DNA from 4 places in the Ruegeria sp. J8 genome. Region 1 is predicted to be linked to each of the others. Evidence: riboswitches for the same ligand, from Rfam matches in the RefSeq annotation. Region 1 holds a riboswitch; each other region holds the start of a gene.
The links. Region 1 has a riboswitch for cobalamin ahead of ACR0L1_RS06135 (CbtB domain-containing protein). Riboswitches for the same ligand answer to the same signal wherever they lie in the genome.
Positions count from the first base shown of each region.

Region 2: it holds a riboswitch for cobalamin, as region 1 does, so the genes downstream of both, ACR0L1_RS20685 (CbtB domain-containing protein) here and ACR0L1_RS06135 (CbtB domain-containing protein) in region 1, are expected to answer to the same signal.
Region 3: it holds a riboswitch for cobalamin, as region 1 does, so the genes downstream of both, ACR0L1_RS12245 (DUF1636 family protein) here and ACR0L1_RS06135 (CbtB domain-containing protein) in region 1, are expected to answer to the same signal.
Region 4: it holds a riboswitch for cobalamin, as region 1 does, so the genes downstream of both, ACR0L1_RS17600 (hypothetical protein) here and ACR0L1_RS06135 (CbtB domain-containing protein) in region 1, are expected to answer to the same signal.

Region 1 covers NZ_JBQFMR010000002.1:510,666-518,215, reverse strand. Annotated here, with positions in the region: gene ACR0L1_RS06160 (thiamine pyrophosphate-binding protein) at 1-632, opposite strand, end outside; gene ACR0L1_RS06155 (DUF302 domain-containing protein) at 711-1,169, opposite strand; gene ACR0L1_RS06150 (DUF1636 family protein) at 1,297-1,653, shown strand; gene ACR0L1_RS06145 (hypothetical protein) at 1,650-2,144, opposite strand; gene ACR0L1_RS06140 (CbtA family protein) at 2,211-2,909, opposite strand; gene ACR0L1_RS06135 (CbtB domain-containing protein) at 2,914-3,078, opposite strand; cobalamin riboswitch at 3,115-3,320, opposite strand; gene cobF (precorrin-6A synthase (deacetylating)) at 3,364-4,107, opposite strand; gene cobA (uroporphyrinogen-III C-methyltransferase) at 4,100-4,828, opposite strand; gene ACR0L1_RS06120 (cobyrinic acid a,c-diamide synthase CobB) at 4,825-6,153, opposite strand; gene cobM (precorrin-4 C(11)-methyltransferase) at 6,146-6,940, opposite strand; gene ACR0L1_RS06110 (cobalamin biosynthesis protein) at 6,937-7,305, opposite strand; gene cbiE (precorrin-6y C5,15-methyltransferase (decarboxylating) subunit CbiE) at 7,302-7,550, opposite strand, start outside.
Region 2 covers NZ_JBQFMR010000012.1:92,958-100,507, forward strand. Annotated here, with positions in the region: gene ACR0L1_RS20670 (L,D-transpeptidase) at 1-598, opposite strand, end outside; gene ACR0L1_RS20675 (hypothetical protein) at 996-1,499, opposite strand; gene ACR0L1_RS20680 (CbtA family protein) at 1,564-2,262, opposite strand; gene ACR0L1_RS20685 (CbtB domain-containing protein) at 2,267-2,437, opposite strand; cobalamin riboswitch at 2,472-2,687, opposite strand; gene ACR0L1_RS20690 (DUF1636 family protein) at 2,869-3,204, opposite strand; gene ACR0L1_RS20695 (transglutaminase-like cysteine peptidase) at 4,350-4,973, opposite strand; gene ACR0L1_RS20700 (MerR family transcriptional regulator) at 5,322-5,738, opposite strand; gene ACR0L1_RS20705 (hypothetical protein) at 5,884-6,207, shown strand; gene ACR0L1_RS20710 (GDCCVxC domain-containing (seleno)protein) at 6,212-6,430, shown strand; gene ACR0L1_RS20715 (DUF411 domain-containing protein) at 6,642-7,118, opposite strand; gene ACR0L1_RS20720 (heavy metal-responsive transcriptional regulator) at 7,403-7,550, opposite strand, start outside.
Region 3 covers NZ_JBQFMR010000005.1:82,501-90,050, reverse strand. Annotated here, with positions in the region: gene ACR0L1_RS12270 (chaperone NapD) at 1-36, opposite strand, end outside; gene ACR0L1_RS12265 (ferredoxin-type protein NapF) at 33-548, opposite strand; gene ACR0L1_RS12260 (FecCD family ABC transporter permease) at 755-1,768, opposite strand; gene ACR0L1_RS12255 (ABC transporter substrate-binding protein) at 1,770-2,717, opposite strand; gene ACR0L1_RS12250 (ABC transporter ATP-binding protein) at 2,714-3,520, opposite strand; gene ACR0L1_RS12245 (DUF1636 family protein) at 3,517-3,861, opposite strand; cobalamin riboswitch at 3,964-4,163, opposite strand; gene ACR0L1_RS12240 (bifunctional enoyl-CoA hydratase/phosphate acetyltransferase) at 4,401-5,795, shown strand; gene ACR0L1_RS12235 (acetate/propionate family kinase) at 5,788-6,960, shown strand; gene ACR0L1_RS12230 (hypothetical protein) at 6,962-7,432, opposite strand; gene ACR0L1_RS12225 (hypothetical protein) at 7,442-7,550, opposite strand, start outside.
Region 4 covers NZ_JBQFMR010000009.1:48,296-55,845, forward strand. Annotated here, with positions in the region: gene ACR0L1_RS17585 (bifunctional 2',3'-cyclic-nucleotide 2'-phosphodiesterase/3'-nucleotidase) at 79-1,920, shown strand; RNA gene ffs (signal recognition particle sRNA small type) at 1,960-2,058, shown strand; gene ACR0L1_RS17595 (alpha/beta hydrolase family protein) at 2,053-2,931, opposite strand; cobalamin riboswitch at 3,068-3,288, shown strand; gene ACR0L1_RS17600 (hypothetical protein) at 3,373-3,780, shown strand; gene ACR0L1_RS17605 (protein-tyrosine phosphatase family protein) at 3,783-4,280, opposite strand; gene ACR0L1_RS17610 (DNA polymerase III subunit gamma/tau) at 4,419-6,170, shown strand; gene ACR0L1_RS17615 (YbaB/EbfC family nucleoid-associated protein) at 6,386-6,730, shown strand; gene recR (recombination mediator RecR) at 6,795-7,388, shown strand; gene ACR0L1_RS17625 (lactoylglutathione lyase family protein) at 7,459-7,550, opposite strand, start outside.

The sequences.
Region 1 (7,550 bases):
TCCAGCCCGACAATTGCGATGGGCCGTTCGGCCTGTGACACCCAACGGCGGGCTTTCTCGACGCAGTCGCCCGCGGGGGATACGGTGGCAATCTTGGCGCGGCGGCGCGGTTTCACGCCCGACACGCGGGTATCCGCGACCGAGATCGGCACGTCGATATGCACTGGACCGGGGCGCGGCTGATTGGCCAACGTAACCGCCTTATCGGCAATAATGTCTGCGCCTTTGGCGGTCAGTGTAAACGTCCCCTTGGTGATTGAGCGATAGACCTGTGCGTGATCCATTACCTGATGGGTATAGGTCAGCGCTTCATCGGCATCGACGCATCCGGTCAGCACGATCATCGGCACACGGTCTTGCAAGGCATTGGCGACCACGTTGATCCCGTTCATCGCACCGGGGCCAAGGGTGGCAACCAGAATGGCAGGCGCGCCATCGCGGTGATGCACGGCCTCGGCCATGAAACCGGCGGCGTTTTCATGCTTGGTCAGGTGAAAGGTGATCCCGGCCTGTTCCAGCGCATCGACAAGAGTCAGAACCTCACCACCGGGCATTCCAAAGGCGTGGCGACATCCGGCCTCGTACAAACGTTGGGCCAGAAGGTCCGCTGCGCGGGGCGAGAGGTCTTGCATAAGTCATGCTCCGAAAAACTGTTTCACAGCAGATTGCGGAGGACGGCCCCAGACGCAAGGCGGATCACGCCAGTGTGACTATTTGACTGCTGTTTCAGCCACAGCCTGAAACTTGCCATCCAGCTCCTCAGCGATCTCGCGCAGGGGGTCTCCGCCCTCATAGACATAGGGCGCGAAGACAAAGCTGGGAGTCTTGTAGGATAGGGTGGCGGTGCCGTCCTCGTTCTCGGTGACATAAAAGCGGATCGGTGCCTCGATCATCGCGTTCACTGATGTTTCCAGCACGCGCACCGCATAGTCGTTGTTGAAGGCACCAATGACCCGATTGCCGGGGATAGTGATCCCGCGCGATGCGGCGGCGTTGGTCGGGCCTGCCTGCGTGACCACGATCAGACCATTAGCTTTGATGGCATCCTTGGTGTCGGCAACCAACGCGTCGTAACTTTTGTCGGTTGCGTAGCTGGCCCAGCCCGAAAGGGGCTCGTCTGCCAAAGCAGGGGTCGCTATCAGGGCAATCGCAGTCCAAAGGGCTTTCATCGGGGCCTCCTGTTTCGGGGTTGCGACAGTGATGCCAGAAAGCGGGACAGGGCGCACTCACAATCTTGTGCGTTTTCTCGATTGCGCCTGCGGTTGGAAACCCTCAGAAACAGGCAAATGCCACCCGATGAGTTCCGAATTGGATCAGATGCGCCTGTTGATATGTTCGTCCTGTGCCGGTGCCCGCGATTGCGGAGCCGAGGTCAAAGCTGTCGAATCCGCCCTGACCCGCGCGGGGATTGAGGGGCGGGTTTCGGTCGATCAGCACGCCTGTTTCAGTGGATGTGCAGAACCCGTGGCCATCGCGCTGCAGGCCGATGGCGGGGCGACATATGTGTTTTCAGGGGTCGATGTCGCTTCGGACGCCGATGATATCGTGGCGACCTGCCGGACCTATCTGGAAAGCCCCAAAGGCTGGATCGAAGACGCCCGGCCTTGCGGGCGGCTCCGGATGTGTTTGCGGGCGCGTATCCCGGCGCTTTAGTCGACCTGTAGTGTGACCGCCGCGCTGACGGGGATGTTGTCGACCATCAGCGGGCTGTGGCTGTTTGCGTTCAGAGAGACCGAGACTTCGACCTCGCCCTGCGGCAGATGGTCGATATGCATCCAGTTACCGTACAGCCGGGCCAGTTTCTCTCCATTTACGTAGACATGTGCATGCCCCTCGCCGTCGACATCGGTCTTTGAGGCATTTTGTGGTGAGAACCGAAAGTTCTGCGGCATGACATGCAGGTTCCAGCCCGCCATAGGATCGGGCGTAAGAGCGATCTCAAGCCCCGGAGCATCAGCGCCAGCAGGCAGGTTGATGGCAGTCGAATGATCGTGTGCGGCTGCCTCGGCGTGAGATGAACTGTGATGTGCAGGATCGCCATGGTCATGGCCGTCGAAAGTAACGCCATTTGCAGCCGCAACCACAAATCCTGCACCACTGCCAAAAACTATGCCGATTGCAAACAGGGCAAGTGAGCGTGCCATTTTATATTCCTTGATGGTAGTAGCAAACACGCCGAGCTGGTCTCGGCGTGTTCATAAGCGTGCTTGTCAGGCCGCAGCTTCGGCACGCTGGCTTTCATATCGCCAGAAGTACCCGGCGAATGCCCCGACCAGAACCCAGGCTACCAGTCCGATGCCAAAAGCGCGTGCGGCAAACAGCGCGCCGATCTCGGTCGGAACGGGGCCGGTGAACACGTCCGGCTCGGGCGCGCCGATCAGATGTGGGGCCAACAGCAGGGCGGCTGCGATCACATAGCTGATCAGGGTGCCGCCAAAGGCAATCAGCCACATGGCAACACCTGCTGCTGCGACGGTCGCAAACCACCAGATTTGACGCGCAGCTACATCGGCTGCTGCCACGCCGGGCACTTCTGGCGCGAGCGAGAATCCGGGTGCGAGGTGCACGGCAACGAACCCCGCAAGCCCCCACAAAACGCCGGTGCGCCCGTCAATCTTGTGGCCGTTGCCCTCAGCCACGGACATCAGCGCAATCATCATCAGCGCGTAACCGGTATAGATAAGCATCGTGAAAATGACGCTCAGCGCATCGCGGAACAGGTCCGAGAACATTCCCGGCAGCTCGGGGTGAGCACTTACGACGTCACCGCCGAAATGGACCAATTCGCCTGATTCATACAGTTCCGCGTGCAGCAACACAGGTTGCACAAAGACCAACTGCAGCAAGGCGGCAATCAGCCCCGCTGCAGCACCAGCGAACAACGCGCTGGTCAGGATACGGCTAAACATGGGTTTAGTGGCAGGGGAAGCCGGTTGCGTGACGCACGTCATGGGCTGCGTCATGCAGGGCAGCGGCCTGAACGTGGCCAGTCACCGAAATGATGCCAAGACCCAGAATCACAGCGAACATGACGGGCAGGATACCAGCGCGCGAGGCGGTTTGTGTTTGTGTTGTCATTTTCAATTCTCCTGTGCCGTCGCACCCGACGGCCGGTGTTTCAAATCACGCCTGGCAGGTCTCCTGGCTTGCGGGTCAGGGCCTGTGCTCGCCTTCCCCCTGAAAATTCAGGAGTGGCTGGTTGAGCAAGGCTCACCGCTTACAGTCGCGGGGGCGGCTGTGGATTGGAGCAACTCGGATCGCACCACATTCCCTCTTAGCTCGTCGCTGTGAACGACGGGACCAGACGGGTTCATCTAGCCTTTAAAACCCGCGTGGCGCAATCGCCATTCGCGACCAATTTGGTCAGTTCACGCACTTTTTGAGAAGATAGATATCCATGATCCACCGGTGATCGGCGCGCGCAGCGGCACGGGTGTCCAGAATCTGCTGCGCAACCTCAGCCAAGGGCCCCTTGATCAGAATTTCCTCTTTCATGCCCACGTACGCCCCCCACCAGATGTCATAATCTGCCATCTGAAGATGTTGGAACGAGCACTCACCATCCAGCATTACCGCCACGTTTGACGCACCGTCCGGCCACCCTTCGTCGCGAATCCGCCGCCCCGTGGTCACGATGTAGGGGGCACCCAGATCGTTGATCGGAATCACGTGGGCAGCCGTCAACGCCTGCAGCGCTGTAATGCCAGGAATCACCCGCGTCGTCGGTTGAGGGTCCAGCCGCTCTGCAATCCGCAGGGAACTGTCATAAAGCGACGGATCGCCCCAGATCAGTAGAGCTACATGTCGTGCTCCAGGATGGGCGGCGATTGCCTCGCTCCAGCGCAATGCAATCGCGTCGTGCCATTCATCCACCCCGCGCAGATATCCGTCGTCGGACCGGCGCTTGGGGATGTCGAAATAGGCGATCTGCGGCGGCGTGTCGGTCACCTGCGCAATGATCTTTTCGCGCAGCCCGGCCAGATCGGCCTTATTCTCGCCCTTGCGGGGGATCAGGATCAGGTCCGCCGAGCGGATCGCCTGCGCGCCCTGAAAGGTCACGTGGTCAGGGTTCCCGGTGCCGATGCCGATCAAGGTCAGGTCAAACATCGTCAAACTCTGCCAGCGGGCCGTAAAGGATCAGCGCCGGGGCGGTGCCTATCTCGTCCGCCAGTTTATTGGACAGCGCGCCTACAGTACTGCGATGCAGCTTCTGCTCGGGGGTCGAGACGGATTCGGCCATCAGTGCTGGCGTTTCCAGCGGCAGGCCATGTGCGTGCAGCGTTTCGACCAGCAGAGGAAAGGTGCGCTTGCCCATGAAGACGACGGTGGTCGCATCCGGGTCGGCCAGCGCGGGCAGGTTCAGGTCCTCGGGCAGTTTGCCGCTGACATCATGGCCGGTGACAAACTGCACCCGCCGCGCGGTCAACCGGCGGGTCAGCGGGATGCCCGCCGCCGCCGCCGCCGCTACAGCTGAGGGGATGCCGGGGATGATCTCGTATTCGATCCCAGCCGCGCGCAGGGCAACCAGTTCTTCTTCCAGACGTCCAAACATGCCGCCATCGCCGGATTTCAACCGCACGACCCGCTGCCCGGTCAGGGCGTAATCCACCAACAACCGGCTGACATGGTCCTGCTTGGGCGAGGGGCGACCCGCCCGTTTGCCCACGCCCACCAGATCGGCATCCTCGCGCGCATGGGTTAAGATCGGCCCGCTGCTGAGGTCATCAAACAGCACCGCATCCGCCTTTTGCATCCGATCTACGGCCTTGAGCGTCAGCAATTCCGGATCGCCCGGACCTGAGCCGATGAACGAGACAAACCCACTCATACTGAGGCCTCCGCGATCAGGTGAAAGAACGTGCCGGTCACGTTGCCACGCACCGATCCGGTCTGCGGCCCTTCGGCCCCTTCTGCGTCAAACACACGGGCCAAAGGCGCGTCAGGTTGCTCGATGATTGAGGAATAGTGGAACTCATGCCCCCGCAGGCCCGTGCCTACGGCAAAGCCGGGCATCGGGGCCAGCAGTTCGGCGCGACGATAGCCCAGATTGAACTTGCGCTTTTCATAGGACGTCACCAGCCCCAACAACCCGGCCATCTGATGCGAGACACCCTCTTTGTCGATCAGAGCCTGTCCCAGCGCCATATAACCCCCGCATTCTCCATGCACGGGCTTGGTTTGCGCGTGGTTCCGCAACCCTTCCTGAAAGACGGATGCGGCGGCCAGAATGCCTGCGTGCAGCTCAGGATATCCGCCCGGCAACCAAACCAGATCGGCATCCGCCGCAGGGGCTTCATTGGCCAAGGGCGAGAACGGCAACACCTCGGCTCCAGCCGCGCGCCAGCCTTCCAGCAAATGCGGATAGGTGAACGAAAACGCCGCATCGCGGGCCAGCGCGATCCGTTGTGCAGGAGGGCGCGGCAGCGCGGCGGACGATGGCCCATTCGGGCCTGAGGACGCCGCCCGCTTGATCGCCTCAAGATCGACATGTTCGCGCAGAAAAGCGGCATAGCCCACAATTGCGCTTTCCAGATCGGGATGTTCAACCGCCTGGATCAGGCCCAGATGCCGCTCGGGCAGGGTCAGGTCTCCACGACGGGGCAGCACGCCCAGAACCGGCAGGCCCGCGCGTTCCATTCCCAACCGCGTCAACCGCTCGTGCCGGGGGCTGGCGCAGCGGTTTAGAATCACGCCCGCAAAGGGCAGATCGGGGTTATACATCTTGAACCCCAAAGCCGTCGCCGCCGCCGATTGCGCCTGACCGCCCACATCCAGCACCAGCACCACCGGCCAACCCATCCGTAACGCGGTTTCCGCACTGGACCCATGACCCAGTTCACCGGGCTTGGCGACGCCGTCGTACAGCCCCATTGAGCCCTCGGCGACCACGATATCCGCGCCTTCGGCCTGTGCAGAAATGGCGTCCAACAAAGGCTCACCCATGGCCCAGCTGTCCAAATTGAACGAGGCACGCCCCGCAGCCGCCCGGTGAAAGGCCGGGTCGATATAATCTGGTCCGCTTTTAAAAGGCTGAACGGTCAGCCCATCCTCGGCCAGCGCACGTAATAAGCCCAGCATGACCGTGGTCTTGCCAGTGCCCGAGGACGGTGCAGAAATCAGAAGGCCCGGAGGGTTAGTCATCGCGTCATTCATCCTCGGGGCTCCAGCTGGACCACGGGCTGTCGGCGCTTTGCGGGCGATAGCGGCGGTCGTAATCCTTGGAATAGAGGCAGCTTTCGTCGAACCCTTCCCCCGCAAGCGCTGGGCCGACCATGATCAGGGCGGTACGCGCGATGCTTTCGCCCAGCGCGTCTTTCAAGGTCTCCAGCGTTGCACGGATGATGCGTTCATCGGGCCAGCTGGCGCGATAGACAACGGCCACCGGGCAATCGGCCCCATAGGCCGGGGTCAGGTCGGCGATGACCTTGTCTAAATTGCCGATCGACAGGTGAATGGCCAGCGTTGCGCCGGTGCGGGCGAAGTTCTCAAGCGTCTCACCCTCGGGCATCGAAGACGCGCGGCCCGGCGTGCGGGTCAGCACCACCGATTGCGCGAGGCCGGGTAGTGTCAGTTCCGTGCCCAAGGCCGCGGCTGCCGCGGCAAAGGACGGCACGCCGGGCGTGACGCTGACCGGGATACCCATCTCTTTCAACCGGCGGATTTGTTCGCCCATGGCGGACCAGACCGACAGATCGCCCGAATGCAGGCGGGCCACATCCTGACCAGCCTTATGGGCGGCATCGATCTCGGCCATGATCTGATCCAGATCCATCGGCGCGGTGTTGATGATCTTGGCTCCCTCGGGGCAGTGGCCAAGGATTTCCTCGGGCACCAGCGAGCCCGCATAGAGGCACACGGGACAGGACGCGATGATTTCGCGCCCGCGCAGGGTCAGCAGGTCGGCAGCGCCCGGTCCGGCGCCGATGAAATGAACGGTCATTTTTGTCCTCCGATGGCGATGGCGCAGGTGGCCAGCCGGTCGTCTGATATCTGTCGTGGTGAAAGCAGCCGCGCGCCAGATCCAGCGGCGGCAAGGGCGGATGCTTCGGCCACACTGCCGGTGCCGTAACTGGCGCGGCTGCGGGGCGAGCAGGTGAGCGTGCGCTGCCCGGCCAGATCGGCGGGCGCGATGAAATGCAGGGGCAGGGCGGTTACGGCTGCGAACTCTGCAAGCGCAGCATGGCCCTCTTTGTCCGCGACGGTCGCCAAGGCGCTGACGGGGTGGTCAGAGGCGGCAGCCGCAAAGGCCGCGCGCAGACTGTCCACCGTCGCGGTGGAGGAAAAGCCAAGGCCCGCGACGATCATAGCGTGACGCTCCACTGCACCACCGGATAGGCAGATTTCCAACCGCGTCGGGGACCCAAAGACGCAGCCTGAGCCAATTCAATCCGCAAAAGATCGCCGCCGCGTTTCTCATGCCACTGCGCCAGCAGTGCTTCGCTTTCCAGTGTCACTGCGTTGGCGACTAACCGGGTGCCTGCGGGCAGGGTCGCGTGCAGCCAGCCCAGCAGCGCAGAACTAAGGCCGCCGCCTATGAAAACCACATCCGG
Region 2 (7,550 bases), on a different contig from region 1:
GTGGGTAGAGATCATTGATATGGGCCATGATCATTCTAACACATCCAGAACTTGCGCGACCACCGATGCTTCTAGGCTGAGGCGTGCCGTGAATTCTGAGATATGTATCTCGATTTCCAACGTATAGATAAAGGGCTCGAGAGCCGAGAGCATTACTTGGCCCGGGTTCCATACCATCCCGAAATTCCGCGTATTCGGGGTTGCGCTCGATCATTGAAGCCGTTGGCGTCCAATGTGGCCACTCGACCTTGCGCCGGATAGCATAGGTTCCGGGCTCGTAAAGGTTCCCTCGCGCGATCGCAACGCCATAGCGCATTGCGGTCCCGCCTTCCTCGATATGGTAAAGATAGCGCGCGACCGCATCGACATGGATGTCACCAGGAACCAAACCATCATTTGCTACGACACGTCGTGGTAAAAAACGGTCATGAACGCCCCATGGATTTGAGGTCGCTGGATCGTAATCAAATGGCGTGACCTGGCTGTCCCAATAGGTCTTTTGCGACGAGGTTGGCCATGTTTTGGCGATCAATGGACTGGCCGCAGACGCGGAAAACAGCGCAGTGGTTGATTGAATGAAATAGCGCCTTGTCAGCATAGATCTCAGCCTGGTTCACAAGTTCAATGTATTTGCATCGCATTTTCACGATCAAATTCGAGTCTTAAAGCCTCTAGCAGCTAGAGCTTCAAGAGGTTTCAGGTAACGCTTAGTTTATCCAGTCGATCAGGTGCGCGGTGGCGTGAACTCTGATTTGATCGAGTTTGCTTTGGACTGGGTCAAAAAAGCAATGGAAAGAACCGAAATGCCCATTGTAGTTGCTTCATGTTTTCGGTTTCCGACGATGCAAGCCAAAGGAACAAGACGGGAATTCGGCGCGGCTTTGCAACAGCTTATCTGTCCTTGGATACAGAGCGGCAAAAACCCGCGCGCACGCTGTACTTGCCGCTTAGACCCGCTGAATCCGCGTAGTTGTCTTCTCAGCCAGGAATGTCAATCAGGAGTCATCGCCGTCAGGCTGCACGGTCACTTTGGCCTCCACGGGCACACCCTCAACCATCAGAGGGCTGTGGCTGTTGCCATTGAGAGAAACTTTTACTTCAACATCGCCATCGGGGAGCGACGGAAGGTGTAACCAATTGGCATAAAGGCGGCCCAGCTTTTCGCCGTTGATATAAACATGCGCGTGACCTTCGCCTGGAACGTCAGCCGTGGAGGCATTTTCCGGAGCAAAGCGAAAGTTCTGCGGTGTCACACGCAGATTCCAGCCCGCCATAGGATCCTTAATCATCTGGATCGCCACACTGGGGGCGTCGCTGTCGGCAGGCAGATTAGTGGCAGCGGAGTGGTCGTGCGCTGCCATCTCCATGTTGCCGCCGTGTTGGGCCGGGTCAGTATGGTCATGGCTCTCAAAGGTGCTACCGCTGCTGGCGGCAATCACAAAGCCAGCACCGCCGCCAAAGACAAGTCCGATGGCAAAGAGAGCAAGAGAACGGGACATCTTGTCATCCTCAATAAAAAAAACCCGCCGGTGTAACCAGCGGGGTAGCAATGGAGGAGCGCGATCAGACTGCAGCGCCTGCGCGCTTGCCTTCTGTCTGCCAGAAGTGGCCGGTGAAACTGCCTAAGAGTGCCCAGGCGGCCATGCCGATGCCGAAGGCCCGGGCAGCAAAAAGCGCCCCGATCTCGGTCGGAACCGGCCCAGAGAAACTCTCAGGCTCAGGGGCCCCGATAATATGCGGTACCATTAGCAGCACGGCCGCAATCAGGTAGCTTACCAGGTTACCTCCAAAGGCAATCAGCCACATGGCTACGCCGGCTGCGGCAACGGTGACCGTCCACCAGATCTGACGCACTCCCACATCTGCTGCCGCTACGCCGGGAACTTCTGGAGCCAGTGACAAGCCAGGAGCAAAGTGGAAGGCGACAAAGCCCGCAAGACCCCAAAGCAGGCCGGTGCGGCCGTTGATCTCATGCCCCTGACGTTCGGCTACTGACATCAGCGCCGCCAGGACTAGCGCATAGCCGGTGTAGGTAAGCATGGTGAAGATAATGCTGAGACCATCGCGCATCGGCTCGGCGAACATGCCGGGCAGGTCGGGATGCGCAGTTACGGGATCAGCGCCAAAATGCACCAGGTCGCCGCCCTCATAGAGCTCGGCGTGAAGTAGCACTGGCTGCACGAAATACAACTGCAGAAGGGCGGCAATCAGCCCCGCTGCTGCACCAGCGAACAAGCCGCTGGTCAGAATACGACTGAACATTGTTTTAGTGGCAGGGGAAGCCAGTTGCGTGGCGCACATCATGAGCCGCGTCATGCAGGCCAGAAGCCTGAACATGGCCAGTCACGGTAATGATCCCTAGACCCAGAACCACGGCGAATACTGCAGGCAGAAAGGATGCGCCAGCGGCGGATGCCTTGATCGTTTTTGTCGTCATTTTAATCCTCCTCGCCGTCACACCCGACGGCATATGTTGTGTCCATCCTACGGCCGGTCTCCTGACTCGCAGGTCACAGCAGACTTCCCCCTTCCCAGCGCCATTACGCCAGTGGTATTGGAAGGCCGCTCGCCGCTCACAGTCGCGGGGGCGGTCAAGGCTTCAGTGCGGTAGTTTGGTGCACCGTCCTCATTCCCGTTTCAGTCCCAGTGCGTAGGCACCTTTGGACACCGTAGAAGCCTTTATTGTTCCATAGTGCTTTGTTCCGTCAAGTACGAAAGCGACATCATAGTATTCTGCAGCGGTCAATCTTAGGTAATGGCAGGCTTGGTTTAGATTTTAGCCGTTCAGTGCAGAAGGCTAAGTCGAAAAACACAAACTGTAAGCTGAAAACTCGACACCGGAGCTTTGGTCGGCAAGTTGCATGTTGGCTATCTTTTTTGTGCCGGTATACGTGCAATCGCCTTGAAACGTAGCTTACCTAGCTTCCTGGCGTCAGCGAAGTCGCCGTCAGTACTGTCCTCATACATCCGCATGAAGATCATTATGTCCGGAAGATCGACAACCGTAACCTCACCGAAAAGATAGGCGGTCTTGCCGCTTTGTCGCACCGCCAACGTCTGTGGTCGGTGACAACCGGACATGCAATCCACTTGCTGCAACTCGGCTTGCACCCCCGATGCCTCCAGCGTTGCGGCTAATTGATCATAAAGGGTGGAATCCGCGTCGCGGCAGGTTCTGCAAAGCGTGAGGTTAGGTAGGCACATGCGTCAGGCTGATCCTTGATCGAGAACTTCCATCTGAGATTTCATATTTGCTGGTCGGTTGTTAGCTCAGTTTCAATACGTGTTTTGACTCTAAGTCTGGAAAAGAGTCCATACTCAGGCAGGAAGGACACATGAGCCCTAGCCCTCGAAAACTTTGCAAATACACCGAGTGCGAGACGGGGATTTGGCAGGGCGAAGAAGCAACCATCAGACGAAAAAATTTTTAAGTTTCTACGTGAGACTGAGCTGAAGCAGGTGGTAGGCGATGAAGTGGAAACAGCTCACGCGAAACATCTTTGTTCTTCAATAATCTGAAACAGCATTGCCTCCGGGATCGGCTCGCCATGACACGCCTATTTTCAGGTCCGCGCGCACCGCGCCTCCCAAGGCGAATTCCGAGACGCGACAGGTTCTTGTTGCGCGTAACTAGGTTCGTTCTATCGTCAATTACAGTCTAGATCCGGGACATATAGCGGGGTTCGTGCTTGATGGTTACCTTTCGGTTACCACGACCGATCATGGGACTGAATGCGTAGCGACAACCGACGACATTCAAAAGGAAGTACGCTGATGCGAAACGCCTCGGCATTAACAACTTTTCTGTCTGCGTCACTACAACCGAGGATCGCCCATGCCGCCATCGGTTCTCGCCGCAACCCGGTGTGATGGGTGTTGTGATAACGGCATATCTCCGGGTGCAGCCAGTCTTCGAACTCCTCCAATGTCATCGACGCAGTGCCGGAGCCGTCGCATTTCCCCTTATCCTTGGGGGATAATTGCGTTCTTCCCTAAAGTAGATGAACGGCCTCCATGGTCGTCCTAATCAGGCGTTCGATATCTTCGCCGTAACGCGCTCGACCCGGTGGCCTTTACTTGACGGAGATACTCCAATCTGAGCGGGTCAAATGGAAGGTTTCGCTGCGGAAACGCGCCCATTGTCTACGTGTATGGCTTGCGGAATCCCAACAGTAGGCCAATACGACACCTCCGAGATATCTGGCGCGCGGATCGAATTCGTTCACACGCAATGGTGCAAACACAAGCAGATGGACGAGTCGGACTGAGCATCGAAACTCAACTATGCGCCCAGAACAATGCAGGTCGTGACATCAATTGCGAGAGGCAACCAATGTCTACCCAATGGTTTAGCCGCTAGAAACCTGTACCCAACGATCAGGGTGAATCGGGTCCTGTATTCGTAGGAAAAGATACCTTGTTTCCTTCCACGTTTTGATCCTGTTGGTAACATTGTCCAGAACCAAATCGCCTTCACTCGAGCGATAGACTAGAACAGCATGGCCATTGCGATTGGTGTCCAAGACGGTCGCGATTAGTAGCTTCGTAGGATCCACACCGTTCTGCACAAGTTCAAACTTCTTTTGCAAAGCGAAGTCTTCGCAATCTCCTGACCCTTGCGTCGGCAGTGTCCAGTATTCCTTTGTCCCGTATTGGCTTTGATCCGAAACGGCACGGATTCTCCGATTGACGCGCGTGTTGATCGTTTTAACGATCTGATTTTCTTGTGCCACGGACAGACCAGAACTACGAGCGCTCGCGCACGCCCAAGAGTAATCTTTGCATAGTGTTTTGGCACCGGATGGCGCTTCAATCTTTCTGTCAAGACCGATCGAGGGAAGCTCAGAGGCTTGTAATGTAGCGGCAGACACAAAAAAGCTGCATATAAAACAGATCATTGGGAGATAACCCAGCAGGTTTTTCGATAACATTCTCTGAACTAACGTGGGATTTGTCATATCTGCCTTCTCCATGCTCGTTCCTCGAAGGTATCCAAACTTCCGGGGCCAATGTATTTTATTCCAAGCCTTCATGTGCCTTGAGGCATTGCAACTGCTTCTTAGCCTCTAGGGGTAAAGCGGCAAAAATTTGCAGATTCTTTGGTATTTCTTCCTTAGTTGACAGCATCAGAGCATCCACGCCATCACCAGTCCGGCATAGCTAACAGCGCGAACTAGAGGGTAAGCTGATCGCAATTCTCTCATTCAACAAAAATACAACACAGATCGGCCGTCATCGCTTAAGGTTACGAAATACTGGGACAATGAAGCCGCTCCTCCCCAAACTGAGACAGGCAGTTTCGGTTTTTCCGGGCGCTGCAATTAGTGACCGCTAATGACATCTTTGACGACAGGCTCGTTGAGCAACGCCGTTAGCAGGGGGCATGCTGCTCCTTCAGTACAGGTCTGCACAAGTTCTACCAATGCTTGCTCCAGCCGTTGGAGAGCGGCGATCTTTGACCTGACCTTGTCGAGATGTTTTGTTGCGACGTCTTCGGCGTCACGACAGGCTTGCTCCGGCGCTTTGGACAATTCGCGAAGTGCGCATGCATCCTGAATAGTGAAGCCAAGATCGCGGCAGCGTTTGATGAATCTGAGCTCGGATATTTCCCGTTCCGTGTAAGCGCGGCGCCCCGAGGCGGTTCGACCGGTTTTCTCGACTATGCCTTCCCGTTCGTAGTAGCGGATCGTCTCGACCGACAGGCCGGTCAATCTCGCCACTTCGCCAATCGCAATCATGTGATGACCTTTCCCTTGAACCTGTAGCCACTACAGGATGCATATTGTCGGTCATGATGTCGAATTTCGCAAACCGCACGAAGCAAAAATCGAGGAAGCCGAACCGGCTTCCGCTCAAGATCGTCAAAGTCGGAGAAAGCAGACTATGAGCAAGTTTGTAGGGGCGAGTTTTCTTGGATCGTTTACCGCATTTGGCGTTGCGACCTGCTGCATCTTGCCGATGGCCTTGATTTTACTTGGCTTGGGAGGGGGCTGGCTGGCCGTATTTGGCAAGATTGCCGCCGCGAGTTATTACGTGCTCGGCGGTTCGACGGCCCTGCTGTTTCTCTCTGGCATCGTCGCGTACCGCCATGGTTCACTCGACCGCCTCAAATGGTGGCTGACAGGCAGTTTTGCGTTAACGACCATCGCTTGGGTTATCGTACTCAACGAAATCCGAATAAATGATTTCCTGATAACCTTAATGTGACGCCATGAGTGAAGAACGCCCGAACCTTGTCAGCACGATCATCTGCCCGGAATGTGGACATTCAAGACCTGAAACGATGCCAACAGATGCGTGCCAGTGGTTCTACGAATGCACATCTTGCGGAAAAGTCCTGAAGCCACTTCCCGGCGATTGCTGCGTCTACTGTTCCTACGGATCGGCCCCATGCCCGCCAATTCAGGCGGGCGACAAATGCTGCGGTTGATACGGCGACCGGGATGTCGGTTTTGTCCGCAAAGCCGGTCATCAGGCTTGGCGGACGCAGGTATTTTTTCACCGTAGGCTGGAACTTGCCCGGTAGGACAAGGCAGGCGTGAAGTCACGGATCAACTGGTTTGCCGTGAAGAATGTCACGTAAACCGGGCAGAACAAGCGAGCGCCGTGTTTTTCAGGATCTTGCCAGCGCCGTCGGGACTTCATACGGCCGGGTAGCTGGCAAACACCTCTGTGGTTCCATCCTTGCGGATCAGGAAGACGTCAAAGGCTTCGCGTTCGCTTTCCGGCCCCATGCCTGGCGAGCCGAACGGCATTCCGGGAACCGACAGTCCGACAGCATCCGGGTGTTCGCCCAGCAGGCGCCGGATGTCAGCGGGCGGGACGTGTCCTTCGATCATGTAGCCCTCCGCGCGGCCCGTGTGGCATGACATCATGCCCTCTGGAATACCGTTGGCGGTTTTGTAAGCGTTCAAGGCCTCCCAGGCACTGTTTTCCACGCTTAATTCAAAGCCTTCCGCCCGCATGATTTTGATCCACGAGCCGCAGCATCCGCAATTCGGATCCTTCAGGACATGGATGAAACGGTCGGTTTTCGCGAAGGCGGGAAGCGCCGCGCTTCCCGCAAGGGCCGCGGCTCCTTGCATCACGCGGCGGCGGCTCAGGTTATTCGTCGTCATGTTCCCTCCGGGGAAAACTTGTCTTGAACCGATGTGAAAGCGCACCGGCAGGGTTGAATGCGGATCGCAGATACGAGACTGCCATATTCGTTACCCTCGGATACTCATCAGATATGGCTTTCTGGGCGACGGAGGGATTTCTCACAATGATCTGGCGCAAACTCTGCTCGGAGACGGAACCCTCGCTCTCCTTTTTTCGCTGCACCAGCCACTCTGGGTCTTGCTTGGCAATAACCCGGTTCGCAAGCAACTCCGCTACCCTCCGATCAAGGCCGGAATTGCGCCTATTTCTCACTGCTGCGTTCTATGGCACCCACGATCGAACAGTTCTGAATTCCACCACGCCCCGGACACGCCGCTATCAGCTCGTCCAGATTGTTCCTCAACCGTACAAGCCCGTCGATCCGTTCCTGAATTTCGTCCCGCTTTTTG
Region 3 (7,550 bases), on a different contig from region 1:
GGGCGCGACATGGGCAAGGCAACCGCAGATGTTCATTGCACAGCTTCCATTTTGGGTTGAGGGGTGTGGTCCAGCGAGATGGCATCCGCCGGGCAAACGGTAGGGCAGAGCCCGCAGCCGGTGCAGGCCGCCACATCCAGTGTCGGTTTGGCCCGACCACCGGTTTGCAGCGAGAACCGGATCGCGCTTTCTTCGCAATTGTCCTGACAGAGGCGGCAACTGACGCCATTCATCGACAGGCAGGAGTCCAGCTTTAGCGCGGCACGCCAGGGCCAGTTGGACACAAGGTCGATATCCAAAGCAGGGGTTGGGCAGGCAATGGCGCATTCGCCGCAAAAAGTGCAGGGATTGTCTGAGGGTTGAAAAACAGGAAAGCCGTCCGCAGCGATTGCAATCACGTCCTCAGGACAAGCCGAGGCGCAATCGCCGCATTTCGTGCAGTGCTTCAGAAAGTCAGGCCCGACCGATCCCGGAGGTCTGGCTGTCACACCGTCCTCATCGTGAAATCTCGCGCTCAGGAAGGCGCGCCGGGTAGTCACTTGGCCCATTCTCAAAGACCTGGCTTTGCTAGATTCTGTTCGTCGCTATTCCCGATTAACGGCTTCGTTCAGCGCCGGATTTGATATTGATCAATTTCTTGGCAGTTTTTGCATGGAACTTAAAAAAAATATGCATGCAAAAAATCTGTTTTGTCAAATTGTTGCAGGTGCGCTGACAGCTCGGCAAGCGTCGGGACTGACAAAGACAAGCCAATTTATCTTTTGGGCTTCGCCGTTCTGAGCAGCAGAATGAAAACGAAAATTGACCCCAGTGAGGTCGTCACAATTCCGACCGGCAGTTCTTGCGGGGCAAGCATCAGGCGGCTGAGGATATCGGACCCGGTCAGCAGTACCGCGCCAACCACGGCTGCCGTCGGGACAAGGTGATTGTGCAAAGGACCAGCGATGCCGCGCGCAATATGTGGAACCATCAGGCCAACAAAGCCGATCACACCGGCGACCGACACAAAAACGGCGGTCGCGAGCGCAGCAACAAAGAACATTTTGAATCGTAGCGACTGAACCGGAACGCCCAGTGTTGTTGCCGTGACATCTCCGGTCAGCAGCGCATCCAGCCAGCGGCTACGATAGAGGGCATAGGCCAGAATAAGCGCCAGCCCGGCGCAGACCAGCGGGAAGGTTTCCCATCGCGCCAGACCCAAACCGCCAAGCATCCAGAAGATGACGGAATGGGCAGCACGGTTGTCGCCTGCGAAAATCAGGTAATTGGTTAGGGCTGAGAACAGGAAGGACACCGCAAGCCCGGCTAGGATCAATTTCTCAGGCGCGCTCGTCCGCAATCCGTGTACTAAAGCCAGCACGATGCCAGAGGCCACCAGCCCTCCGCAAAACGCCGCCAGCGGCAAGGTCCAGAACCCCAGAATGTCCCCGGTTACGGTGATGACGAACACAGCACCCGCTGCAGCGCCCGAAGACAGCCCGAACAGAAACGGGTCGGCCAGATCGTTCCGCGTGGTTGTCTGCAAGACAACGCCGACAATCCCCAAACCAGCGCCGATCACGGCCGCAAACAGCGCGCGGGGCAGGCGCAGGTCAAAGACGATACGGTGCAGGGGCGACACGTCTCCATCCACAAGGCCTGTGCCCAGCAATATGGCCTTGAATGTATCGGACAGAGGGATGGATGTGGTTCCGTAGATTGTTGAAACCAGAAGAAGGGCGGCCAGAATGACCGCCCCCACCAAAAGTGTCAGCCCCAGACGGCCCAAATTAGTTCAGGCCCTTATGCATGGCCTGTGCCATTTTCGAGATCGCCTGAATGTTCGCGGGTCCCGGCGTCAGTTCTTCGTACCGCAGACCGATCCAGCGCTCGTTTTTGACCGCATCGGTTTGCGACATCACCGGGTGCTCTTGCAGGAATTTGAACGTATCCGCCGCGCCATTTCCGGTTTGATAGTCCAACAGCACCAGGAACTCGGGGTTCGCGGCGGCGACGGCCTCCCAAGAGCTACGGCCCCAGCTTGTATCCATGTCATGGGTCACGTTCTGACCGCCCGCAGCGGCAATCATCGCATCTGGGATGGCGTATTTTCCGGCGGTGAAGGGCGCATCAGCGGGCCCGTCCAGCAGGAACACGCGCGGTTTCGGCAGATCGGCGGTTTTCGCCTCAATCGCGGCCAGCTCGTCTTTCCAGCCTGAAACCAACGCTTCGGCCTTGTCTTCAACATGCATGACCTTGCCCAGACGCAGGACATCGTCAAACAGCAGGTCCATGCTGGCCTTTGGGCGGTCCTTATGCAGGTGAACGCAGCTTTCCGACAGGATCATAGTCTTGATCCCGAAGGGCGCCAGCGTTTCCGGTGTCACATCACCACCGGGCCGCATTCCGTAGTACCAACCGGCAAAGAACAGGTCGGGTTCAACGGCCACCAGGTTCTCGACCGTCGGATATTTCGGGGCCAGTTCCGGGATATCGCCGCGCAGCGAGTCGAACTCGGGGCTGGTTTTGTACCAGCCGGTAATCCCGGTCAGGCCGACGATCTTGTCTTGTAGACCCAGTGCAAAGGCCATGTCGGTCATGTTCATGTCATGCACGACCAGACGCTCGGGCTGGGTTTCAAACACCAGCGGTTCGCCGCAATTGTCGACGGTAACTTCATGCGCGGCGGCACCGCCCGCCATGGCTGTAACCAGCGCCACGGACAAGATGTGTTTCATTCGGAAATGCTCCTAACAGGATTGGAAACTGAGGTTTTTCGGATGTCCAGCGCCGGGATCAAGCGGCCCTCGTGCTGGAAAAACAGGTAATCTACGCCGAACGTGTCACGCACGCGGTCGGTGGTGAGCACGTCGGCCACAGGTCCGAACCCGGTAAGACGGGTGGATTTCATCAGCGCGACATGCGTCGCAAATTCCGGGATCATGACCAGATCGTGGACGATCATCACCACTGTGATCCCCAGCCCGGCCACCAGTGACAACATCCGCCCCTTGGCGTCCGGGTCCAGATGGTTGGTGGGCTCGTCCAGAAACAGCAGTGCCGGGTTTTGTGCCAATGCCCGCGCGATATGGGCGCGCTGCCGTTCCCCGCCCGACAGAACCGCCATGCGCTTGTCGGCCAGATCGTTCAGGCTGGTCAGGTCCAAAATTCGCGCAAGATCGGCGGCATGGGCCTCGGCCGAGCGGTCGGACCGGATCGGGATCTGTCCCAGCGCTACATACTCGCGCAAGGAGAGCCGCCCGTCGGGATATTCCTGCTGGCTGACAACAGCGATCATCCGCGCACGCTCGGTCGCTGACATGCTGCGCAAATTTCGCCCCTTGAACAGTACATTGCCGTCCGAAGGATGCTCGGACCCGCATAGAAGGTTCATCAGCGTTGTCTTGCCTGCGCCGTTGGGCCCAGCGATGGCCAGAACCGCGCCTTCGTGAAGCGCAAAGGTGATGTCCTGAAGCAGAACTTCGCCGTGATAGGCGTGATAACCGACGCCGTTGACCTGAAGGAACGCATGTTCGGTCATGTGGCCCCCGTAGCCAAGGGCGGCATCCGCGACAAGGTCTTGTGCAACAGCGCCTCGGGGCGATCCGTTGCCTTGGTCCAACCTGTGGAACTGTTTTGGTATTGCCGCGCGAAAGCGGCCAAAGCGTCGATATCGGCCGAGGTTTGAATTTCGCCAAACAGATATTGTGCCTTCGCACCCGCCTGAAATCCAACGGTCAGCGGGTGATCGCAACCGGCCATACACTCGATCATCCGTGTGCCGTAGCCCTCGGGCAGGCGCTCGCGCAGGGCCTCGGCAATCGATAGCGCCGCCTCTGCCCCTTGGCAGGTCGTGCAGATCAGCACCACATGATCCGTCATGCTCCGCCCCACCTGCATGCCAGACGGGCAGGGAGAGGAACGGTTCTGATGACATCGAGTCGATGTGACATTGAGCCTCTTTCCAGGACACCCCGCCCCGGTTTGGTTGCGTTTGAGATGGCAGGTCTCCTGACTCGCGGGTCTGTGCTTGGCCACCCTTCCCGACCTGATCCGGCCAGTGGGATATTGGCGTCGCTCACCGCCTACAGTTGCGGGGGCAGTTACGGATTTGGTCTGCACCTTACCGTATTCCCTTTTCATCCCGCGCGTGCAGCATCGGGAACCATCGTAGCGTCACTGCCTCAGATCAGAGCATGGGTCAATATGGATTCCGCAACGTTCCGGTGAAGACAGCGCAAAGGATATTGCTGCTCAGTGGGCAATCAGTTATGCTGCGACGCAGCAAAATTTGAAAGCCGAGGCTACGTTTTGCGGGCTCAAGGGTGCTGGACGTACTATTGTGACCCCGAACTGACCTGCATCAATTAAACCCGCGACCCAAGTCGGTAAGACGTCCGAAAAACCAAAGTTGGCACGCTATGAAAATCCAGGAAAATAAAACCTTCGAGCAGCTCAAGGTTGGCGACGCGGCACAACTGACCCGCTTGTGCACGGTTGACGACCTTTATGCTTTTGCCTCGGCCTCGGGCGATCACAATCCGCTGCATCTGGCAACCTATGACGGGGATGGCGACGGCCTTGCCGAAGCCGTCGCACCCGCGCTGTGGCCCGCCGGTCTGGTCGCAGCCGTGCTGGGAAACTACATGCCCGGCGCCGGAACGCAGACTCGCCGCGCGGATTTGGCCTTCCACCTCCCGGTGCTTGCGGGTGAAGAACTGACTGCCTTTGTCGCTGTTGAGGAAAAGCGCGACGATGGTGATCTGCTCTGCTCAGCCGAAGTGCGACGGGTCGTTGACAATGCTCTGGTTCTCAGCGGCACCGTTCAGGTCACACCGCCTTCGACGCATATGGAGTTCGACTCGGTCGAGGTCCCTGGCCTGATCGTGCAGCGGCACCGCCATTTCGACGCGCTGTTGGAAAAAGCGCGCCCACTAGAGCCGATGCCAACCGCCGTTGTTGCGCCAGAAGAGCCCAACTCTCTGAGCGGCGCGTTGCTGGGACATGCCAATCATATTATTTCGCCGATCCTCGTCGGGGACCCCGATAAAATCGCCGCTGCTGCCGCTGAGCTGGGGGCCGACTTGTCTGGCATCGAAATTGTCGAGGCCCGCAGCCACGGCATCGCCGCGCACCGTGCCGTGGATCTTGTAGTCGACGGACGCGCGCAGACCCTGATGAAGGGGTATCTGCATACCGATGAGTTGCTGCACGCGGTTTTGCGTCGTGAAAAAGGGCTGCGCACAGGGCGGCGACTGTCACATGTGTTCGTAATGGATGTTCCGGGCATGTCGCGCCCGATCATGGTGACGGATGCGGCGGTGAATATTGCGCCTGATTTGGAAACCAAGGCGGATATCGTGCAAAACGCGATTCACCTGGCACATTCTTTGGGAATCGAACAGCCCAAGGTCGGCGTGTTGTCGGCGGTTGAGACGATCAACCCGCATATGCCGTCATCGGTCGATGCGGCCTTGCTGTCGAAAATGGCCGAGCGCGGTCAGATCACCGGCGGGTTGGTCGATGGGCCGCTGGCGATGGACAATGCGGTTGATCTGAACGCCGCCCGTACCAAAGGGATCACGTCAGAGGTTGCCGGTGCTGCCGATATTCTGGTCGCGCCTAATATTGAGGCCGGGAATATGGTGGCAAAACAGTTGACCTTCATCTCTCATGCCGAGGCGGCAGGGGTCGTGATCGGTGCGGCCGTTCCCATCATTTTGACGTCACGATCCGATGATGATGCCTCGCGATTGGCATCCTGTGCTGTAGCCGCGCTTCATGCGCATGCAAACAAGGGTAAAATCCATGGCTGATCATGTTGTGGCGCTGAACGCCGGGTCTTCTTCCCTGAAATTCGCGCTTTATGAGCTGGTTGAGGGCAATCGCCCCAGTATGCGCTGGCGTGGCCAGATCGAACGTTTGGGCGACGCACCACGTTTGCTGGCCCAATCCGCTGGAGGACGCTCGATCGACCGTCCTTTGACCAACACCAAAAGCCATGACGAGGCGATCCACGCCTTTCTGGAAATGGCGCGGGAATACCTGCCGGACATCCATGTACGTGCCATCGGGCACCGCGTCGTCCACGGGGGCACTGTTTATTCCGAGCCGGTGCGCATTGACGCCTCGGTTGTCGAGACGTTGTCTGGGTTCATACCTTTCGCGCCGCTGCATCAGCCCTATAGTCTTGCAGGGATACGCGCAGCCAGCGCGGCCTTCTCGGACACGGCGCAGATCGCCTGCTTTGACACGGCGTTCCATCGGACACACCCTTGGGTCAACGACACCTTCGCCCTGCCGCAGAGCTACTATAACAAAGGCGTACGACGGTACGGGTTTCACGGGCTCAGCTACGACTACATAACGCAAAAGCTGAAAGAGATCGCGCCGGGCTTGTACGACGGGCGCGTGGTTATTGCGCATCTGGGTAACGGGGCCTCGATGTGTGCGGTTTCGGGTGGTCGGGCGGTGGCCTCGACTATGGGGTTCTCGGCGCTGGACGGGTTGCCAATGGGAACGCGTAGCGGGCAGCTTGACCCTGGTGTTGTGCTTTACATGATGCAGCAGGAAGGCCTGTCGGCGGATGAGATTGCCGAGATTCTGTATCGCAAATCCGGTCTGCTGGGTCTGTCGGGGATATCGTCGGACATGCGCACCCTTCTGTCCGCTGACACGTCCGAGGCGCGTAAGGCCATTGACTATTACGTCTTCCGCATACGCCGCGAATTGGGCGCATTGTCAGCCGCACTGGAAGGGATCGACGCGCTGGTCTTTACGGGTGGTGTTGGCGAGAACTCGGCCGCAATCCGGCAGATGGTGTGTGACGGCATGCGCTGGATCGGGATCGAGATGGATCACGCCCGGAATGCCGATGGTGGCACGGTTCTTTCAACCGATTTCAGCCGCGTGCGGATTCTGTCGATTCCGACGAATGAGGAAATGGTGATCGCCCGCGCGGCTGCGAACCTAATGGAGTGACCTAGTCCTGCGGCTTTTTACGGGTCTTGGCGTATTTCAGCAGGACCCCAAGAAGTGCACTGACAATTTCAGGTGTCAGCGTGCCAAGCGGATCGCGCCTAATGCCGGTTACGGCGTTGCGCGCATCCGCGAAGTTTTCTCGGATTTCGGTTTCAATATCTCGCAAAGCCATGTCGCGCAGTTCGACGGCATCCGACGTGTCTGTCTGTGCCGTCATGGAATTCGCAACTACCGCAAGCAGAACGGCCACCACCAGATCAATCCCGGCCACAATCAGCGCGGCCGAGGTCGTCGACAGAGTCTCTGACAGCCAGAAAAACCCGGCCACGTTCAGCATCACGGCGGCAAGACCCACGGCAAGACCTACTGCGGCATAGATGCCTGTGCGCTTTGCGGCAACTGCGACTTGACGCTGTGCAATCAGCCGTTCAGCGCGCAAAATGATCGAGATATTTCGGGAAATGCGGCTCATGTCAGACTCCTACCGGGATCGACCGATCATGTACCCAAGCGCAAAGACGCCAAGGGCGAATAGGATGGGCTTTTTATGCGGCAAATCCTCGAATTCTGTCAGAACTTCATCAATTTGG
Region 4 (7,550 bases), on a different contig from region 1:
CGCAGGTCCGCCTTGAAATTTACACGCAACACTCTTTTTGTTGAAAATGATTAACATAAAACTGCCTAAAGTAGAGTAGTGCCGACTTTTCCTTCTTCTCAAACCGTCCAACTGCGAATTCTGGCCACGTCCGATCTGCATATGAATCTGACGGCGTATGACTATTACACTGACAGGCACGAACCGACGATTGGCCTGACCCGGACCGCAGACCTGATCCGCAAGGCCCGAAGCGAGGTACAGGACGGGTTGGTTCTGCTGGTGGACAATGGCGACTCGGTCCAGGGCACGCCGCTGGGCGACTGGGCCGTGGCTCAACACCCCGAGCGCCATGTTCTGATGCAGGCCTTCGACCTTCTGGGCTATGATGCCATAGGGCTGGGCAATCACGATTTTGGCTTTGGTCTGAACGTGCTGGACCAGATCATGCAGCAAGCTCCCTGCCCTGTTCTGTGCAGCAATGCGCACAAATCTTCCAGCCCGCAGGTCTGGCAGGAGCACACGATTGTCAGGCGTGAGGTCGAAATCCAAGGGCACGCGCACGAGCTTGCAATCGGCATATTCTCGGTCCTGCCCCCCCAGACCGCAAAATGGGAGGCGCACAAGCTGGCAGGTGCGGTTCAGATCGACGACATCCTTGACTGTGCGCGCCGCAAAGTCGCTGAACTGCACGAACTGGGCTGCGATATCGTTGTGGCGCTGGCGCATACGGGGTTCGGTCCGGCGCAAGACACGCCCGGCATGGAAAACGCGTTGGTACCGTTGGCCGCCATCGACGGGATCGACGCCATTGCGGGCGGGCATTCCCATATGGTTTTTCCCAGCCCTGAACAAGAATACAGCGGCTATATCGACGTTGATCGCGGGCTGGTGCACAGCACCCCCGTCGTGATGCCCGGTGCGGCGGGGTCATATCTGGGCGTCATCGACCTGACCCTCGGCACATCACTGGACGACCGATGGCAGGTATTTCATGGACACGCGCAGGTGCGTTCAGTTTCGACAGAGGCGTCAGATGAAGACGCCGCACTGACGCAGCTACTTGCCACCGGCCACGCCGAGACGCGGCGGCGGGTGGCCGAACCTGTGGGACAGGTACAGCAGCACATGCACAGCTATTTCAGCTTTTGCGGCTATGACCGGGGCTTGGCTTTCGTGGCCGCCGCTCAAACCCTCGCGTTGCGACCTTTTCTAAAGGATACGGACTATCGGGACTGCCCAATCCTGTCTGCCGTGTCCCCGTCGAAATTCGGCGGGCGTGCCGGGCCTCGGTTCTTTACCGACGTCCCGGCCGGGGAAATCTGCCTGCGCCATGTGACGGACTTGAACGTCTTTCCCGATGAGATGATGGCCGTCGCGGTCACCGGTTCGCAAATCGAAGACTGGCTGGAAATGTCCGCAGGCGTCTTTAACAGGATGATCCCCGGCCAACGATGCGATCTGCTGGCCTCGGACCGCGCGGGGCATAATTTTGACGTCCTGCATGGGCTGACATACCGGATCGACCTTAGCCAGCCCGCTCGGTTTGGCGCAGATGGGGCACTTTTGCACCCATCGGCCCGCCGCGTCCGCGAGATTCGTTTCGAAGGCCAACCCTTGGATGCAGAGCAGACTTTTGTGGTGGCGTTGAATAATTACCGCGCAAATGGCGGTGGGCACTTCCCCTTTGCCGGGCGGGCGACGCGCGTTCCGCTGCCGATTCTGCCTCTACAAGATCTGGTCAAAAACTACGTGACTGCCGGGCCTCATTCCGGCACCGTGTTCGAGCGTCCGTTCCGTCTGTCCCCCGTGGCCGGGGCGGTGGCGGTTCTGCGTACTGGCCACAAGGCCCGGAACCATCTGGACGACATCTCAGAATTTGCACCAAACATCGCCGGAGAGGACGAGGCCGGTTTTCTGATGATCCATTTGACGCTCTGACGGGTTGTCATTTGCCGCGCACTTGCCTATATCGCGTGCTGAGAGGTTGGCGCGGGCGAGCGCCTCGCCAACCTGGTCAGGTCCGGAAGGAAGCAGCCACAACGAGCCCCGCTTGGGTCGATGTCCAACCTCTCACTTATCTACCACATGATCCTGGGCAATAAGCTGCGGCCAGACCGCTGCGTTGCGACGGGCGAACACGCCGATATGCCCGATCTCTTTCACCCCAAAATCTGACAGTGACAACAACCTACGCCGCGCATTCGGGCCATAAAGCTCGGCCAGGCGCCACACCGCTTTGGGCGGCACCACCTGATCGTCGTCGAATGCGATCAGATCGACCGGCACTCCCTGCCCGGCCCAGTGCGCCTCGGGCAGGGTCTTGCCCAAATCGGGCAGGTAGTTCGTCGGTGCCGTGCACCATTTACGCCACTGCCAGTAGACCCGCGCGGGCAGGTCAGCCCCAAAACCCAAAGCCCTGCCCGGCAAATACCCCGCCGCTTTGACAACCAGCGGCGCATGGCCATACCAGAACAACCCCGCCAGCGCCTTGTACGGCCACGGGTGATCAGACAGAGTGACAAGCCCGGAGCAAACACAGATCATGCGGTCAATCTGCGCGATATCCGGCTGAACCGGGCCCAGCATTCCACCAACGGAATGGCCGATGCTCCATTGTTCCGCGTCCGGGAAGCGTCTGCGCATTTCCGCGCGGGCGGCGGGCATGTCGACCAGCGCCCAGTCCGCCATAGTTACCTGCGAGTCCTGCAATCGGCCGGTCAGCGAATGGCCGAAATCCCGATAGTCATAGGTCAGACAAGCCATACCCTGCTCGGCCGCCAGCCAATGGGCAAAATGCTGATAATAGTCGCGGGGCACGCCGGTCGCTGCATGGATCATCACAACTGTCTTGGGAGGCAGAGCAGGCAGATAGAGCCGCCCCGACAGCATCGCCGGACCGGACGGAAACTGGACATCTTCGGTCAAAACAGAATGCGTATTGTCCAACATCGCCCGCGCCTCATGTTCTAAACTGTTTAGTTCACCCGCGCAGTCGGCCCTGTTCCGTCATCAGAGTCAAGCCGTGGGGAAATTGACCCAACGTCGCGCCGGGATTCAATGGCGCTTGACTCGAAGCCCGCTCAACCGCTAGCGATGGCGTGATGGTTCTCGTCCCCGGTCACGGGGCGGGATGAAAAGGGAACACGGTGCGATCCTGCCCGGCATTGCCGGAACGGATCAAGGCCGAGACTGCCCCCGCAACTGTAAGCGGTGAGCAATGCCGAGATACCACTGGCCGAAAGGCTGGGAAGGTCGGCAAAGCCACGACCCGCAAGTCAGGAGACCTGCCATCGAACGAAAACCGAAACTCGGGCGGGGTGTCCGGGACAGGTCGTCAGCACGCTGTCACACCTGATCCATGCCCCTCGTCCAGCGCGCGGAGGGCGCATCATGATCTGGAAGACCAAGACCCACGAATTCACCGCGACGGTATGCCAAAAAACCGGCGCCCCCTGCCCGGCACTGGCCCGAATGGCACGCGCCCTGACGGATGCAATGGCCACGGCCCGTCCGGCAACAACCGATGCGTTCGAGATCGAAGGCAGCAGCGACTTGACCCATTGCGCCGAAGGGTGCTCGGCCCGGTTTCGCGCCCAACCCGATCAGATCCGGGTGTTCTGCGGTGTGGCCGCCGACACTCCGGCCGAGCGGCTGGATCGCTATGCGGATATGTTGTTCGGAGCAGATTTCACCGCCCACGCAGCCAGCCTTTTGCCGACACCGCCCTGCGCGATGATGGAAGTGGTTACCACGGCGCCCCAGCCAGCCGCGCCGACCGAACACCAGCTTTCAGCCTGAATTCAGCTGCCCGTCCGGGCCGCCGAAGTGGCCCAGACCATCTGCGCCTCGGTCTCGACGGCGCAGGGACGTACTGTCCGTAGCATCTGCAAAGCGGTATCTGCGGGCAGTCCGCTATCCGTCATCAACCGCAAAGCAACCATACCCGATCGCCCGCAGCCGCCCCGACAATGGACCAAAACGCCTCCGCCGCCGGACAGCAGCGCACGGGCCCGCTGGCTGACATTGGACCAAATGGCCTGTATCCGCGCATCCGGCGCACCAAAATCCTGGACCGGCAGGTGAGCCCATTCGACCCCGTGCCGCTCCAGATCGCCACCGAACGCCGCCGCTCCCAGGTTTTTCATCTCAGAGCTTGTGGTCATTGAAATCACCAGATCCGGTCGCCAGTCCTGCACCGTCTTCAGATCGGCCGCATAGGCACCTCCCGCGCCGGGCAGCGGAGATATCCCCAGACGACCCGGCCCCAGTCGCAGGGAATAGATGGCGAAATTATTCATGGCACGTTCCGATCAATCTGCACCGATGATGTATCGCCTGCGTCCTTGCTTGCAAATCGAATTTCCTGCGCTGCTGCTGTGGACGTGGGCGGCAGGGGTCACTACGCTGCATCGGACTCCGAATCCGACAGAGCAGATATGACCGACACGCCCAGCCCCGCCTATCAGGTTCTTGCCCGCAAATACCGCCCGGAAACCTTCGCCGATCTAGTCGGTCAGGACGCCATGGTACGCACGCTGAAAAACGCGTTCGAGGCGGATCGAATTGCGCAAGCCTTTATCATGACCGGCATTCGCGGCACCGGCAAAACCACCACGGCCCGTATCATCGCCAAGGGTATGAACTGCATCGGCCCCGACGGCGAGGGCAAGCCGACCACCGAACCCTGCGGCCAGTGCGAACATTGTGTGGCCATTATGGAGGGCCGCCATGTGGACGTGATGGAGATGGACGCCGCCAGCCGCACCGGCGTCAATGATATTCGCGAGATCATCGACAGCGTCCGCTACCGCGCGGCCTCGGCCCGCTACAAGATCTACATCATCGACGAGGTCCACATGCTGTCGACCAGCGCCTTCAACGCGCTGCTCAAGACGCTTGAGGAACCACCCGAGCATGTGAAATTCATCTTTGCTACCACCGAGATTCGCAAAGTACCCGTGACGGTTCTGTCGCGTTGCCAGCGGTTCGACCTGCGCCGGATCGAACCCGAAGACATGATCGGCTTGCTGCGCCGCATTGCTGAGGCCGAAGGTGCGCAAATCGCCGAGGACGCGATGGCGTTGATCACCCGCGCGGCTGAAGGCTCGGCGCGGGATGCGACCTCTCTGCTGGATCAGGCGATTTCACACGGTGCCGGGGAAACCAGCGCCGATCAGGTGCGTGCGATGCTGGGTTTAGCCGACCGTGGCCGAGTGCTGGACCTGATGGACATGATCCTGCGCGGCGACGCCGCCGGGGCGCTGACTGAGCTTGGCGCGCAATATGCCGAAGGCGCCGACCCGCTGGCCGTGCTACGCGATCTGGCCGAGATCACCCATTGGGTCTCGGTCGTGAAAATCACGCCGGATGCCGCCGAAGACCCGACCGTGTCCCCCGACGAACGCGCGCGCGGTCAGCAAATGGCAGAGGCCCTGCCGATGCGCGTCCTGACCCGTATGTGGCAGATGTTATTGAAGGCTCTGGAAGAGGTCTCAGCCGCCCCCAACGCCATGATGGCCGCCGAGATGGCCGTGATCCGCCTGACCCATGTTGCCGACCTGCCCAGCCCGGAAGAGTTGATCAAACGTTTGCAAGACACCCCGCCTCCGTCACCCAATGACGGACCCGGCGGCAGAATGAGCGCCCCACCGCACGCCGTGCAGGCCCCCGTGGCCTCTGCCTATGCGCCACACGTACGCGGCGGAGCAGGTGCACCGACGGCGGCACTGGCGCAGGATGTGCAGACGGCTCTGGCCCGCTACCCGACCTTCGAACATGTGGTCGAACTGATCCGCACCAACCGGGATGTGAAACTGCTGGTCGAGGTCGAAAACGGTGTCCGGCTGGTTTCGTACCAACCCGGACGGATTGAATTCACACCGACGGACTCGGCCCCAGCCGACCTGGCCGCTCGCATGGGTACCGCACTGCAACGCTGGACCGGCAATCGGTGGGCGGTGACGATTGTCGCCAACGGTAAGGCAGCAACCATCGCCGAAATCCGCGACGCCGCCGATCTGGCGTTGAAAGCCGAGGCGGAACAGCACCCGCTGGTGCAGGCGGTGCTGGCTCAATTCCCCAAAGCCAAGATCAAACGCATCGAAACCCCCGAAGAACGCGCCGCCAAGGTCGAAACCGAAGCCCTGCCCGAGGTCGAAGACGAATGGGACCCGTTCGAGGAGGACTAACCCTCCGGCGCCCGCCACGGGCCATCGGCTGACGCCGATACCCCTGAGCGACCTTGGGCCCGGCAGAGCGCGGGCGTTGCCCGCGCTCTGCCGGGCCCAACGGGAGGAGAGGTCTTGCAAAAGACCGCGACGACGGGCGGGAGGGCACTGCCCCCTTGTGCCGCACGGGCGCTATCCGTATCTAGGCGACAAACCGATTAGCAGGAGAAAACGTAATGCTCAAAGGACTCGGCGGTCTGGGCGATATGGCCAAGATGATGAAATCCGCGCAGGATCTGCAGACCAAGATGACCGACATGCAGGAAGAACTCAACAATCTGATGGTTGTCGGCGAATCCGGTGCAGGTCTGGTCAAAGCCACTGCCACCGCCAAGGGCGAACTCAAAGGTCTGGACATCGACCCCTCGATCTTCAACGGCGACGATAAGGAAGTCGTAGAAGACCTGATCCTCGCCGCCATCAAGGACGCACAGACCAAAGCCGCCGAACGCGCGCAGGCAGAGATGGCCAAGCTGACCGAAAGCATGGGTCTGCCCGCAGACATCAAGCTGCCGTTCTGATACACACTCCTGACGACCCAAAGGCCGGGCCCGCAAACTCGGCCCTTTTGCAGGAGCACACGCGTTGAGTTCGAACAGCGACATCGACAATCTGATCGACCTGATGGCCAAACTGCCGGGGCTTGGGCCCCGCTCGGCCCGTCGCGCGGTGCTGCACCTGATCCGCAAACGTGCGCTGCTGCTGACACCCCTGTCGGACGCCATGCAGCAGGTCGCCATCACCGCCCGCGAATGCTTGAACTGCGGCAACGTGGGCACCATGGACATCTGTGACATCTGCGACGCCGAGGCCCGCGCCACCGGAGAGCTGTGCGTAGTCGAAGACGTAGCCGACCTCTGGGCGATGGAACGCGCAGGCGTGTTCAAAGGCCGCTATCACGTGCTGGGCGGGACACTCTCGGCACTGGACGGCGTCGGCCCGGACGAACTGCGCATCCCGCACCTCAAGGACCGGGTCACGGCCGAAGGAATCACCGAAGTCATCCTCGCCCTGAACGTCACCGTAGACGGCCAGACCACAGCCCACTACATAGCCGATCAGTTGGAGGGGCAGGTCCGCCTGACCTCACTGGCCCAAGGCGTGCCGATTGGGGGCGAGCTGGACTATCTGGATGACGGGACGATTACGGCAGCACTGAGGGCACGAAAAGAGCTCTGAACTAAGCAAAACGGCAGCATCCGGAACGCTTTGGCCCCTTCCGGCCACACACAAGCTTCGGTCTCATATGTCAGGTGTAAGCCCCCGAAGAGTAGGTCAATTCGTAGGAATGGCTATAAATCTCGAAGACAATGCCAAAGGGGTCTTCGACATAGACCATAC